2 regions of the Kitasatospora sp. NPDC032150 genome follow, and region 1 is predicted to be linked to the other one. Evidence: riboswitches for the same ligand, from Rfam matches in the RefSeq annotation. Region 1 holds a riboswitch; the other holds the start of a gene.

What was found. A riboswitch is a leader RNA that binds a small molecule or an ion and turns the genes downstream of it on or off. The one in region 1 is predicted to bind magnesium.
Region 2: it holds a riboswitch for magnesium, as region 1 does, so the genes downstream of both, ACZ5ON_RS14670 (magnesium transporter MgtE N-terminal domain-containing protein) here and ACZ5ON_RS02300 (NRAMP family divalent metal transporter) in region 1, are expected to answer to the same signal.

What each region holds. Positions count from the first base shown of each region.
Region 1 covers NZ_JBVIMH010000001.1:521,892-527,000, reverse strand. The annotation lists gene ACZ5ON_RS02300 (NRAMP family divalent metal transporter) at 1-1,595, opposite strand, end outside; M-box (ykoK) riboswitch at 1,933-2,108, opposite strand; gene ACZ5ON_RS02295 (NAD(P)/FAD-dependent oxidoreductase) at 2,239-3,654, opposite strand; gene ACZ5ON_RS02290 (hypothetical protein) at 4,032-4,298, shown strand; gene ACZ5ON_RS02285 (CAP domain-containing protein) at 4,402-5,109, opposite strand, start outside.
Region 2 covers NZ_JBVIMH010000010.1:134,128-143,445, forward strand. The annotation lists gene ACZ5ON_RS14655 (TIGR02680 family protein) at 1-2,848, opposite strand, end outside; gene ACZ5ON_RS14660 (TIGR02678 family protein) at 2,868-4,082, opposite strand; gene ACZ5ON_RS14665 (TIGR02677 family protein) at 4,079-5,614, opposite strand; M-box (ykoK) riboswitch at 5,938-6,115, shown strand; gene ACZ5ON_RS14670 (magnesium transporter MgtE N-terminal domain-containing protein) at 6,426-7,793, shown strand; gene ACZ5ON_RS14675 (NRAMP family divalent metal transporter) at 7,790-9,094, shown strand; gene ACZ5ON_RS14680 (arylsulfatase) at 9,230-9,318, shown strand, end outside.

The sequences.
Region 1 (5,109 bases):
AGCAGGTAGGTGCGCAGCGCGCCCATGCCGATCTTGTACGCGGTGGAGACCTTCGGCTTGGCCAGGGTCTCCAGCGGGGGCATCCGCCAGTTCTCGCGCCCGGTGCGGTCGATCTCATCCTCCTTGGTGGCGGTGCGCCGGCGGGTGAAGGAGTACCCGGCGGCCAGCACCCCGAGGACACCGCAGCCGGCCATGATGTCGAGGATCGCCCCGGAGCTGATGTCCGGCCACAGCACGGAGGCGGTCAGGATGACGGACAGGGTGACCAGGACGCCGATCACGGCGGAGGTGAAGGCGTTGGTCCTGGGACCGTTCACCCAGGGACCCAGGGCCTCCTTGTCGTTGCACAGCAGCAGCAGGAAGACCGAGGCGGAGGGCAGCAGTACACCGGCCAGGACCTGGACGCCCTGGGTGAGCAGGCCCAGCGTGCCGTCGCTCGCGACCAGGACGATGACGGCGGCGGCCGCGACCAGACCCGCGTAGACGGCGTAGAAGCCCTTGGCACCGCCGACCCCGCGGTGCAGCGAGTGCTTGATGCCGAAGACGTCGCCGATGGCGTAGGCGGTGGAGAGGGAGACCGCGAAGGCGCCGATGATCGAGGCGTCCAGCAGGGCGATCGCGAACAGCACGGCGACCAGCTTGCCCGCGTGCTCCTCCAGCCCCTTGGCCACGCCCGCCGCGTCGGTGAACTGGCCGGCGCCGTCGGTGCCGGCGAACGCGGCGGCGGTGAAGCCCATCATCGCCGCGGCGCCGACGACCACGATGACGATGCCGATCCACAGGTCGGCCTTCTCGTACTTCATGAAGCGCGGGGTGATCCGCTTGTCGATGACGTACGACTGCTGGAAGAAGAGCTGCCAGGGGGCGACCGTGGTGCCGACGATGCTGATGATCAGCAGCATCACGGTGGCCAACTCGCCACCGCCGCCCGGCATACCGGGGACGAAGAAGTCGTGCGCCATCTGCGAGGTCCTCGGGTGGACCACGAAGTAGATCGGCACCAGCAGCAGCGAGCCGACGCACAGCGCGACCGCGATCCGCTCGAAGCGGCGGAAGGACCCGGTGAAGGCGGAGGCGATGATGACCGCAGCGGCCAGGACCACCGAGGCGCCCTTCGGCAGGCCGAGGTAGCCCGCCGCCAGCGTGACCCCGATGAACTCCGTGACCAGCGTCAGCGCGTTGAGCAGGAACAGGTCGATCACGCTGAACGCGCCCCAGAACCTGCCGAAGCGCTCGAGGATGAGGCGGGCGTGGCCGACACCGGTGACCGCACCCAGCCTGAGCACCATCTCCTGGTTGACGTAGAGCACGGGAACCAGCAGCAGCAGGGTCCACAGCAGGTGGGTGCCGTAGTTCTGGCCTGCGCTGCCGTAGGTGGAGAACGCGCCGGCGTCGTTGTCGCCGACCATCACGATCAGGCCGGGGCCGACGATCGCCAGCAGCGTCTTGAGCTTGGCGGAGAGGCCCTGCCGCGGGGCGGTGTCGCTGAGGCTGATGGTGCCCAGGGCGCCCTGGATGTCGCCGATGTGGGCGTCGTCGAGGACCGCGGCACGCGGCGCCGGGATCGTCGGTGGAGTCATGGTGGTGTCGGTCATGGCGAACCTCCCTTGCCCCCCCGGTTCAGGGGGAGAGTTCGGGCGGCGCGAAGCAGCAATCCCCTCCATCAGGGCATACCGCGGCAGCCCATGGCGGAATAACGCCATGAGGTCACAAGGAAATGAGGGCATGGCGCCGCACTGAGCCGACGGTCTGTCAGAAATGCTCGTGGAGAGGGTTGTTACCGCGTGCCGATGGAGAACGAGGACATGCGGTTATGGGCCCGTTTATGGCCCGGACTACTGCAACTCGAATCCATGTCTCTCGCCTCCTTCCGGCCGGGACGCAGCGGTGCGTCGTATCGACACGGCAAGGAGCGGACCAGCCTCGACGGCCGGCTCACCCCAACTCGTCAGAGCTTTGGCACTCCACGGCGTGATCCGGCCCGCAGGTCGGAAGCCACTTGGGATCAACCCTTAGGTCGGGAGGATCTGTCCTGATCCGGAGCGTCTCTCGACGGTTGGGATCAGTGGCCTGTGTCCGTGAAGACGCCTCACCGAACGAGGTGCCTTTTCAAACCTCGTCAAGCGTAGACCCGACGGAAGGGTGCGCCGAACACATTTACCGAATTTTGACCGTTCCTCTCGGTCCGAACGGGAACCCCGGTGCCACCCCGCGCAACTCCGGCATCAATGAACCGATTTACCGCGTGCTCCGAGACCGGGATTCGGCGCGCCGGCCCCTTGAACCGCCGTGCCAGGCAGCCTGCCAGAGCACCGCGGGCGCGAAGAGCCTGCTCGGCGGTGCGGTCAGCGAGAGGGCGTCGATGAAGGCGCCCTGCGCGGCCCGGTGATTCAGGGCGGCGCTCAACACCCGGTCCATGTAGGCGTGCTGGAGCTTCAGCAGCGGATTCCTGCGGCCGCCGACGGTGGTGTCGTAGCGCAGGTCCTCCGAGGAGGCCATCTGCCAGGCCGCCCCCGCCTCCCGGGACACCGCGCGCTGGATCCTCCGGGAGTCCACCGGGAGTGCGACACCTGTCCCCCCTGCCGCACCCGGCCCGCGTGCCGGGCGGGCGCCGGCCGGAAGCAGTTCGCGCAGCACCAGCGCGGACCGGGCCGCCACGGACATGCCCTGCCCGTAGATCGGATTGAAGGTGCAGGCCGCGTCACCGACCACGAGCAGCCCCTCGGGGAGGTCAGCCAGGCGCTCGTAGTGCCGCCGCCGGCTGGGCGGCGGACGGAAGCCGTGGATCGGGGCGACCGGCTCCAGCCCCCGGACCACCCCGTAGAGTTCCGGGACGCTCAACTCCCGCGCGAAGGAGAGGAATCCATCGGCATCGGCGGGCGGATTGAAGCCGCGCATCCCGCCGACCGTCACCATCCAACGATCGCCCTCCACCGGGACCAGCATCCCGAACCGGGGGTTGCGGCCGGGCCTGGGCTGCAAGTACATCGCACGGCTGCCGGCCAGATCCGCCCCGGCCCGGCGGAACAGCCCGGTGGAGTAGCCGACACCGCCGTCCACCACGCTCTCCTCCGGTGCGCCGAGCCCGAGTTCGGTCAGCCAGTGCGGGGTGCGGGACGTCCGGCCGGTGGCGTCGACCACCACCTCGGCGGGCAGCACCGACTCGGTGCGGTCGCGGGCTCCGCGCTCACGGCAGCGGATTCCGGCGATCCGCGTTCCGGCGACGGCGAGTCCGACCGCCTCGACTCCGTGGCGCGCCTCGACGCCCGGGTGGAGGAGGACCTGGTGGCGCAGCGCCCAGTCGATCAGCGGGCGGGTGAAGCTCACGATGGTGTGCCGGGGCGAGAAGGAGTCCAGCCAGCCGGTCGGCGTCAGCCAGCGGATGTCGGTGGCCAGGTCGAAGTGCTGTGCACCCTCACCGGTGAGCAGCGCGGTCGTGCCCGGCAGCAGTCGCTCGATGGCGTACAGGCCGGCCGGCATCAGCAGGTGCGCCTGCCGGGCCTGCGGGACTCCCCCGGCGAACTCGGCCTTGCCCGGCCGGCGGTCGCGCTCCACCACGGTCACCTGCCAGCCCGCCTCGGCGAGGACCCAGGCGTGCAGCAGTCCGGCCAGGCTGCCTCCCAGCACGACGGCTCTGCCAACCGGCAGCGGCATCTCGATTCCCCCTTCGGCCGGCGGGGCTCACGGCGTCGAGCCCCGCACTGTTCGGCGGGTGGTGCGGTGCGGATCGTGCTGCGCGCGATGCAAGCAGCACCCGCGCACGGCTGGGTGGTGCGGTGCTCGGCGGCGCGACGCGGCGTGCGGCGGTACTGGACGGCGGGCGTACGGCGTGAGTGGGAGCGCGCAGCGCACGCGGGGAGCGTACGAGCACGGACCGGATGCATTCTGCCCTCCCGAGCGGGGCCGCTAACCACCCCCTCGAGACGGAATGACGACCCTGACAGCTAATTGGGGAAGTCTCCCCAATTAGCTGTCAGGGTCGTCGCCGGGGCCGGCGACCGCCGACCCGCCCGACCGTGCGAGGTCCCGCCGTGCGCGCTCCGCTGCCCGGTTTTCCCGAGGTCCGCACCGCCCAGGGCACCGTCCGAGGCATCGGCCCTGCGGGGATCGCCTCCTTCCGCGGGATCTGGAGCGAGTTCGCGGCCACCGGGCAGGCCGGCTGGCCGCGCTACTCCTCTCCGGACCGGCTGACGCGGGCCTTCGCGACCGAGCGCCCGCAGGTGGTCGCACACCCGCACGAGGCTGCTCGGGCAATCTGGGCCGGCCACCCGATGGGCGCGCTCGACCTCAGCTCCTGACCCTCCGGCCGCTCCACCCGGGACTGGCGCCCGCGGGGCGGAGGCGCCCGACCCGCCCGGGACTGGGTCGGATCGGCCTCGGCCTACGCCCTTGACGGACGGGTCAGTTGGAGAAGTCCTGAGTGAGCCAGACGGTTCCACTGGCATCGCGGTAGACGGCGATGCCGATGTGGGTGAACTCGCTGCTGAGGATGTTCTTGCGGTGGCCGTCGTCCGGCGGCGTCTCGTTCAGCATGTCCTGGGTCAGACTGACCGCCATGGCGGCGATGTCCTGGGCCGAGGTGGAGACCCCGTTGCCGTAGCCTATGTTCTCCCCGACGGCGTTCCACTGGACGCCCGCGGCCGTCACCCGCGCCCCCAACTCGGCTTCGCCCGGGCACTGGTGGGACATGCCGCAGCCACCGGCCATCGTGTGGTTGTGGGCCTCGGCGCTGCTGGTCAGCCCCGCCGTGATGGTGTAGGCAGGCAGGCCCTGGGCGGCCCGTGCCTGGTTGATCAAGCCGAGCACCTGCTGCACGGCGTCCGAGCTCGAACCGGTCTGCGCGGCCGGGGTGGTGGGCGCGGCCGGAGTGGTGGGCGCGGCCGGAGTGGTGGGGGCGTGCGCGGCCGGGGCGGACGGCGACGCGGCCGGAGACGACGGCGCGGACGTGTGCGACACCGGGGCCGAAGCCGGCGCGGAGGGCCGCGCGGAGTGGGAGCCCTGGGACTCGCCGCCGGGGCGCGCAGTCGCGGACTCCGGTGCGTGGGAGGCCGGGGCGGACGGCGACGGCGAGGCGTGCGAGGCTTCGGCCGAGGCCGGAGCGGAGGGCCC
Region 2 (9,318 bases), on a different contig from region 1:
CGCGGCGGGTCCGGCCGAGTGACTGCCGCAGGTCGCTGATGCGGGCGGCCACCTGACGGTAGTCCTCGCCGACGGTGCTCTCGACCGCTTCGAGCGCCGATCGGAGTCCTCGGGCGGCGGCCTCGGCCTGCTCTGCCTCGGCCGCGCTCTCCTCGGCCACCGCGCGGGACGCCTCGGCATGGGCGCGGGCGGCCTCCCAGGCTTGTCGGGTCGCCACCCACGCGAGGTGGGAGTCCAGCCAGACATCGGCCTGTTCGCGCAGCACGTCGACCGCGGCAGCGGTGGTGTCCAGGGCGGTGCGCTCGGTCGGCAGGGCGTGCTCGGCGGCGGCGACGGTGAGCGCGCGCAGCGCGACGGCGACGGCGTCCTCCTGCCGCGCGAGAAGCTCGACGGCCTCGCGTACGGCGTCCTCGCGGGCGCCCACCTCGGACTCCGAACGCTCCCAGGCGCGCTTGGCCTGGTCCACCTCCCGGTGGTGCGGTCGGGACTCGAGGTCGGCGCCGAGGCGCAACCTGCGGTCGGCGAGGGCACGGAGCTCCGCGTCGAGCGCGGCGGCAGCAGCGTTGGCCTCGGCCAACCGGGCCGTGAGTTCGGCGATCCGGCGCTGCCTGGCGCGTGCCCGGGCCGCGGCGCCGATGTGGCTGGACTCCGGCTTGGCCCAGCTGCCGGTGGCCGCCGCGAGGCGCCAGCTGCCGTCCGCCCCGACGGCAGCCGGATGGGCTGCGGGGAGCACGGGCCCGTAGGCGATGCCCGCGAGCAGCTGCCGTACCCGGCCGACCGGCACCGGGCCGTCCGACTCCGGGCGCAGGACGTCGAGCAACGACGGGCCCGGTGCAGGGGTGGCTGATGCCGGGTCGGCGAGCGTGTCGTGGCCGGGGACGGCGATGCCGCCGTCGGGGGTCATCCAGGCGTCGAGCAGCCCCGCCGCTTCCAGGGCCGCTTCGATGCCGGCCTGGTCTGCGGGTGGCACGCCCGGTTGGAAGGCCAGCAGGCTCCACAGCGGCGCTCCTGCCATGGCCGACCGGTCAGCCGTGCGGGTGCGCGGCGGGACGGGCGGGAGATCGGCCGCGGCGGCGGTGCGCTCCAGCTCCTCCGCGATCCGGTCACGCGTGGCGCGGGCACTGTCCCGGGTGGCGCGAGCGGTGGTCTCGTCGGCGGTGATGTCGCTCTCGGCAGCGCGGGCGGCGGCCTCGACCAGGGCCAGCACGTCGGCCTCGACGGCGGCGCGGGAGACGAGTTCCTCCGTGTCGTCGATGCGCAGTTCGGTGCAGTCGGCCGTCGCCCACTGGCGCAGCCGGTCGGCGTGGACGTCGACCGCGGTCTCGTAGTCGCGGGCGTTCAGGTCGCGGCACGTGATCGCCGCAGTCAGCCGGCCGCGGGCCTTGTCTAGGTGGTCCTCAGCTGCCGTGCGGTCCGCGACGGACCGCTCGTGGCGTTCGATGGCGGCGCGCATCTGGGCGATCTGGCCGTGCCGGGACGCGACCGCACCGCGCAACAGACGGCGTGCGCCACGCCCCTGCTCCCCCGCGTCCGCGGCTGGGATCGGCACATTGTCGAGCATGGCCTGCACCTCGGTGCAGAGGGACTCCATGGCCGCACGCCGCGCCGCGCCCCTGGTGTCCTCCCGGGCGGCGCGGGTGTGCTCGGCGCGCTGCTCGGAGCGCAGCCGGGCCTCATCGGCACGGCCGGCGTCCTCGCCGGCCGTGCCGATCTTGCGGTCGGCGGCTGCGCGCAGGCGGTCGGCGGTCTGGACGGCGTGGTCGCTGCGGCGGCGGAGCTGGTCGAGTTCCTGGCCCTGCCGGTAGACCTCCGAGTCGAGCAGCCCCTCGATGGCGCCCTCGATCTCCTGCGCCGTGTGTTCGAGCTCTGCCTTCCCCAGGGCGGTCCGCTCGCGCTCGCCCAGGGCTTGGGCGTGCTCTTCCTCGCTCCTGCGGGCGATGCGGGTGAGATTGTCCATCTCTGTGGTCGCGGAGATCTGCGCGCCCGCCGCGGCGCGCAGGACGCGCTGGGCATAGCCGCGCTGTTGGGCGGCCAGGGCGGTGGCTGCGGCGACCTCCTCGTCCAGGGTCTTCAGGTGCTCGCGCTGGCGGTCGAGGCGTTCGAAGCCTTCGGCGAGTTCGGTGATCTCGCCCTGGCCGAGCGGGGGCAGCGCCCGGGAGAGCAGCGAGGACAGCAGCGACGGGTCCAGACGCTCGGAGAGCTTCGGGGTACGGAGCTGGAGCAGCGCGGTGATCAGGGCGTCGTAACGCTGCTCGCTGAGGCCGGGGAAGACCGTGGTCCGGACCGCGCTGCGGTAGTCGGCCGACGATGCGTGGAGCTCGCCCCGGCCCTGCAGGGCATCGGCCAGGGCGGCGCGGGTGAGCGGCTGGCCAGCGTCGTTGACCAGGGCGAGGCCGCCGGGACGGTCGATCCGCGCGGTGGTGGTGAAGAAGTCGGCGGTGACACCGCTGGTGTGCACGCTGGCCTGGAGCCTGGCGCCGCAGCTGAACCAGGCGGGATGACCGTCGCGGGTGCGGACGAACTCCAGCCAGACGTAGCCGACCCGGGTCCGGCCTGACGCACCCTCACCCATCAGGTTCCAGTGCATGGTGCGCTCGGAGCCGCCGAAGGTGGACAGCCGGTTGGGGCGCAGGCTGGCGTCGAGCAGGAACGGCAGCAGCACCTCGAGCGCCTTGGACTTGCCGGTGCCGTTCTGGCCCCTCAGCAGCAGGCGGCCCTGGTGGAAGGTGAAGGTCTCGTCGTAGTAGCGCCAGACGTTGAGGATGCCGGCCCTGGCCGGCTGCCACCGCGCCGGGCCGGCGTCCACGGTCCGGGATGCGGACGGCGGCGGGAGTTCCGTCACGGTCATCAGAAGGGATCCTCCCTGGTCACGATGCGGGGCTGTCGGCAGCGGTGGCGCGGTAACGGAAGGCCGCAGGCCGGGGGAGCGTACGGTCGCCGACTCGGCGGGCCAGACCGAAGTCGGTCAGGACGCGGACGGCGTCGGCAGTCAGACGCTGGGCTCCGTCCTCCGACTGGTAGCTCTTCGCCCACTGCGGGAAGCGGCGCAGCAGGTCATGCGCCTCGGCGGCGAGCTGTTCCGGCGTCAGTCCGCCCGGAGCAGCCGTCAACGGCTCCAGCAGCAGCAGGGCGGCGACGCGGGCGGTGGCGGAGTCGTCGGGGAACCGGCTGTCCGTGGCGATCCCGTCCGGGTCGACGAGCAGCAGCCCGTCGGCGCGCTCCTCCAGCACGAAGCCGCCCTGCTCGGCCGCGCGTCGGACAATCTGACGGCCGGTCGGGGAGGTGAGATAGGCCAGTTCGTCGGCGGAGAGTTCGTCGTGGTGGAGCACCGGGTCGTCGAACAGCCGGCGCAGTACCGAGTGCCGCAGTCGGAGGTTTCGCTGCGCCTCGGATGCGTCGGCACCGCCGTACCGCTGCTCCCGCACCGTCTCCCGCAGGAGTTCCTCGAAGCGCAGAGGTACCTCTTCGGCCGGTACGGCCAGCCGGGACGGCCCGACGGGCGCGGCGAGCAGGCGCATCAGCACGGTGGCGTCCACCCGGTAGAGCACCTTGGCGTCCGCCGAGTCGACGAAGCTGTCCGTGACGCCGTCCACGGTGAGCAGCGCGCCGTGGGACTCCAGTAGCTTGATGACGTCCACGAAGGCCATGCGTTCGGACTTGCTCGCCGTATCGAAGGGCGGCAGCGCCTCGTCGGTCGCGCAGGCCTGGACGACGCGGTCGGCGAGCAGACCGACGGTCGTCACCGGGATCGGCAGCAGCTCGGCCGCGACGACACACAGCAGGGTGTAGCGGCGGCGGTCGAACGGCGCCTTGCCCGAGCGCAGTCGGCGGGCGGGGCGGGAGGCGTCGAGGACGGTCCGGATCTTGAGCAGTCGCGCGTACCCCAGACGCGGCTCCAGCACCAGCTGCCAGCCGCAGTGGTAGTCGAACCACTTCGTCAGCGGGTCCTGCCTGCGGCGGATCAGCTCGAAGCCGGACGGGTCGCCGCGCTCGGTGATCAGCGGTCGACCGAGGAGCAGTCTGATGCCTCGGGCGACGTCCTCCCGCTCGGCCAGGACCAGTTGGTTGGCGAGGGTACTCATCCAGTCTCCTCTCGCACCCACGCCCGGCTGCCGCCGGGGCTGCGGATCTCCACCAGGTAGTCAGGGCCCTCAAGCCGTCCGTGAGGCGTCCGCAGGACGGCTCGCCCACCATCGGGGACTGGTCGGAGGACGATCTCGACGCGGCCGTCCGAGGTGACCGCCCGGCGCGCGCCGCTGCCGTCCGGCCGTACTGCCAGCGCCCTGCCGAGGAGATCGAGCAGCCGCTCGAAGACGGCGTGGTCGAGCATGCCGAAGCCCGAGAGCCGGACGGGGCCGTCCGTGCCCAGGACGTCCCAGGCCGCTTCGAGTTCGGCCCGCTCCTTCCGGGCCCGCTCCGCGCGGATCGCCTTGATCCCGCCGATGTCGCGCACCTTGCCCGTGCGGGTGAACCGCTCGGTGCGTCCGCTGGTGCGCAGCAGGGCGGACACCCTGACCGGAGGGGCCTCGGCCCAGCCGTACGAGGAGGGCACCAACTCGGGGTCAGGATGAGCGAGGTGGGCGTGGCGAGCCGGTCCGAGGCCGAACGCGGCCGACCACAGGCGGTGGAGGTCCTCCTCGGTCGGCGCGGCGGCGAACCAGCGGGCCAGTTCGCGGAAGTCCTGCGCGACGCTGGAGGACCGCCGGCGCGACTCGGTGATCCGGTCGAGGACCTGAAGGAGCGTCACGATGGCGCGCCGCGCCACGTCGTGCAGCTGCTCCACGCGGGGTCGCGAGCCGTCTGTCGGTAGGAACCAGGCCTGCAGACCCTCCCAGCGCGCCCGGCGCCGCTCAAGCCAGGCCGGCGCGGGATCGCCGTCGGCGAGCGGCGGCAACTCGGCACCGTGAAGCGCCCGTTCGTGCAGCAGGCTCACACCGCGCTGCTCGACCCGCTGCACGGCCGCGGCCACCGCCTGCCCGCGCTGGTCGAGGTTGAGGAGGAACTCCTGGAGGTAGGCCACTGTCGCGGCCTTGACCTCGCGGAAGGTCGCCAGGTCCGCGCCCTCGGCGCGCAGCAGGCGTTGCAGCTCACCGTTGAACGCCTTGGTGTTCGCCAGCAGCGCCTCCAGGTGGCCCTCCAGTTCCTGCAGGGTGGTGAAGATCCGACGGTCCGACGACGCCGGGTCGCCGAGCAGCACGTACAGCTCGTCGAGCCGATCGGTAACGGCTTCCAGCACGGCGGTCTGGAGCGCGCCCGTCGCGGCGAGCACGGACAGGGCGTGCTCCACCCCGGCGAGTGCGGCCTCGCCGCGCCGGGTCAGCGAGTACTGGAGGTTCCGGCGCTCGTACTCCTCGGCCGTGCGGTAGTTCTCCGCGTGGTTCTGGACGACGTCGAGCAGCTCCCAGGCGCGCAGCTGGCGCAGGGCGTCCTGCAGGTCGTCGTCGTGGATGGCGTCGAGCCAGCCCACCGACCGCAGGCGGGTGCGGACCTCGTCCAGCCCGAGTGCCGTCTCCAGCCGTTCGTTGGCCGCACCGAACGCCTGAAGGATCGCGCCGTAGAGCTCGGCCCTGTCCCCCGTCGTGAACCGGAACATCTCCGGCGGCACCCTGCGCAACGGCGCCCCTCCTCCCCACAGGTCACCCCGTTCCCGGCTGGCACCACAGTACGCGGACGCACCGACAGCGCCGACCGGGATCTCAATTTGGGGTGGTGGACTGGGCACAAATGCGTGAACTGCAGGTTCGAGGTTGATCGCGTCCCGGAGCTCTGCGAGATCGCTGAACTACTCTTGTCCGTGCGACGGTTGCGCGCGAACCCGCGCATCATCAGACGCAGGATGGTCCGCTGGGCCTCCAAGCGCACCCAGCCCAGGGGTCAAGGTCCGGTCAAGGATTGGGCTGCGGGGCTGGTGGGCGCCTATCCTTATGGAGGTTTTAACAGGCACCTCGTTCGGTGAGGCGTCCTCACGGACACAGACCATTGATCCCATCGGTCGAGAGACACTCCGGATCAGGGCAGATCTGTGCCCGGCTCAAGGGCTGCCCCCGAGTGGCTTCTCCGCATCTCGCGGGGACACGCCGTGGAGTGCCGGAACTCTGAAGGGTCGGGGTGCGCCGGGTACTTGTCCCGGCTTCTCCTTGACGCGCCGCCGTGACGTCGGATCGCGGCCAGGATCGGAAGGAGGCGAGATGGACAGTAGTCCGGGCCATAGTAGGCCCCATCCCTTGTCGTCCTCGCCATTCTTCCGCGGCCCAAAGCGGTCCCCCCTCCCCTGATCCGTCCCGTTCACGACGGCCTCTCTGCCCGGTTCACGTCCGGGCGGGATGTGCCGCCGTGCGTGCGGCGCCGTTACGGCGGTCAGGGGGCGGCGGTGCGCCCTTGGGCCTCCTGATGCCTCGTCACGCCGAGGCAAGGGGGTATTCATCGTGGCTGCCGCCACCCTGTTCATGTCCGCTACGGCCCGTCTGCGCGGTCGCACGGTCGATGCCGAGCGCCGCGCCACCGCCTCACGAGCCGTCCGCACGTCGCTGGTGTCCCTGGCCGGGCTGATCGGCGGTCCGGTCGCCAACCAGGCCGGCCAGGAGGTGGGGCGCATCGTCGACGTGGTCGCCCGCCTCTACGGACCCGAGCCCTATCCGCCGGTCACCGGCCTGATCATCCGCATCGGGCGGCGCCGCGCCTTCATAGCCGCCGACGCGGTCGACAGGGTCCTCTCCGGGCAGGCGCGACTGCGCACCGCCCGCGTGGACCTGCGTGACTTCACCCGCCGCCCCGGCGAGGTGCTGCTCGCCCGCGACGTGATGGACCATCAGCTCGTCGACATCGACGGCATCCAGGTCACCCGCGCCGCCGACCTGTACCTGGCGCCGCTGGCCGACCGCACCGTCCTGGTCGGGGTGGACGTCTCCCTCTCCACCCTGCTGCGCCGCATCGGCCCCCGCCGCTGGCAGATCCGCCCCACCCCGGAGCGAGTCCTGGACTGGCAGTCCGTCGCCCCGTTCGGCGAGCAGGCCATGCACGGGCCCGCCGAGGTGCGGTTGCGCGCGTCGCGTTCCGCGCTGCACCGTATGCGTCCGGCCGACCTCGCCGACATCCTTGAGGACCTCGGCCGCCACGAACGGCAGCAGCTGCTGGACTGGCTGGAGCCGGAACATGCCGCGGACGCGCTGGAGGAGATGGAACCGGCCGAGCTGGAGAACCTGCTCCGCGAAGCGCCGCCCGAGCACGCCGCCCGGCTGGTGGACGAGATGGAGCCGGACGAGGCCGCGGACGCCCTACGCGACCTGCTCCCCGGCGAGCGCGAGACCCTGTTGTCACGCATGCCCGCCCCCGAGGCGGCCGAGCTGCGCACCCTGCTCACCCACCGCGAGGGCACCGCCGGCGGCGCGATGACCACCCTGCTGGTCACCGCCCGTCCCTCGCAGACGATCGCCGATGTGCGCGCGGAACTGGCTGCGCAGGCCGAGCACCGCACCGAGGTCGACGCAGTCGCCGTGCTGGACGACGACGACCGTCTGATGGGCGACATCCCGCTGTTCGACCTGGCGGTGGCCGAGGACACCGCGGTGGTCGCGGACCTGGTGGCCTGGCTCGCCCAGTTCGGCCCGCCGGTCACCGTGCGGCCCGACACCCGCCTGGCCGAGGCCGCCGACCACCTTGTCGCCGCCCGCGCCACCTCCCTGCTCGTCGTCGACCAGGACGCGCACCCACTTGGCCGGATCCTGGCCGACGACATCCTCGACGCCCTGCTGCCCGAGCGCGGGCGCCTGCACTTCCGGAGGCTTCTCAAGTGACCCGCGACCTCGACACCGTCACCACGGCAGCCGCCGCGCCGCCCGCCGTCGCAGCACCTTCCCGCCGCAGAGGGCTGCGCCGTCTGGCCGCCGTCGCGATGGTCGCCGGCCCCGGCCTGGTTGCCGCGAACGCCGGGAACGACGCCGCCGGCATCGCCACCTACGCCTCGGCCGGCTCCCAGTTCACCTACGGGACGCTGTTCTTCATGGTGCTGGTCACCATCGCCCTGGTGATGGTGCAGGAGATGGCGGTCCGGCTCGGCGCCCACACCGGCAAGGGCCTGGGCGCGCTGATCCGCGAGCAGTTCAGCCTCCGCCTGACCGCGCTCGCCGTCTTCTGCCTGCTGCTGGCCAACACCGGCCTGGTCGTCAGCGAGTTCGCCGGGATCGGCGCGGCGTTCGAGCTCCTCGGCGTTCCCAAGTGGGCGGTCATCCCGCCCTCCGCCGTCCTGTTGTGGTCACTGGTGCTGTTCGGCTCGTACAAGTGGGCCGAGCGCATCTTCCTGGTCATGTCGCTGGCCTTCTTCGCCTACCCGGTCGCCATGATCCTCGGTCATCCGGACTGGGGGCAGGTCGGCGAGCACCTCGCCGTGCCGCACATCGAGCCCAGCAAGGACTTCATCCTGCTGGCCGTCGCCCTGATCGGCACCACCGTCAGCCCCTACATGCAGTTCTACGCCGCCGCCGGTGTCGTCGACCGCGGAGCCAAGCCCGCCGACTACAAGCTGATCCGGGCCGACGCCGTCCTCGGCGCGGTGTTCGCCTGCCTGATCAGCCTGACCATCATCATCGCCACCGCTGCCGCGATCGGCGGCACCGGCCCCCTGGAGTCCGCCGCCCAGGCCGCTGAAGCACTGAAGCCGGTCGCCGGGCCGAGCGCCGAGCTGCTGTTCGCGTTCGGACTGATCGGCGCCTCCGCGTTGGCCGGCGCCGTCGTGCCGCTCTCCGCCAGCTACGCCGTCGGCGAGGCCGCCGGCGTCGAACGCTCCGTCTCCCGCCGCTTCCGCGACGCTCCCCTGTTCCTCGGGCTGTTCACCGCCCAGATCGCCCTCGGCGCGATCGTCGCTCTCACTCCCGTGGATGTGATCCAGCTGCTGATCGGCACCCAGGTCCTGCAGGGCCTGATCAGCCCGGTCGTGCTCGTCTACCTCCTGGTCCTCACCAACCGCCGCTCCGTCCTGGGCGAGGCGGCCAACAGCCCCAGATACCGCATCGCGGCCACCACCGCGGTCACCGGCGTGGCCGCCATGTCCACCATCCTGCTCGTCCAGACCGTCCTCGGCTGGTTCGGAGTCGGCTGAACAACGTCCCGCCGACACGGACCGCCCGGTGACCGAGCCCCACCTGTTCCAGCTGACTCGTCCGATCTCACCCAAGGCTGACGGAGAGCGACTCCCGGCGACGGGACGCCGATCGCGGCCGCTAGCATCGCGCACATGCTGGCTCTGCTCCACACATCGTCCGTCCACGTCCCGGCCTTCGACGCGCTTCGTGACCGCGACCACCCCGGCTTGCCCTTGCGGCA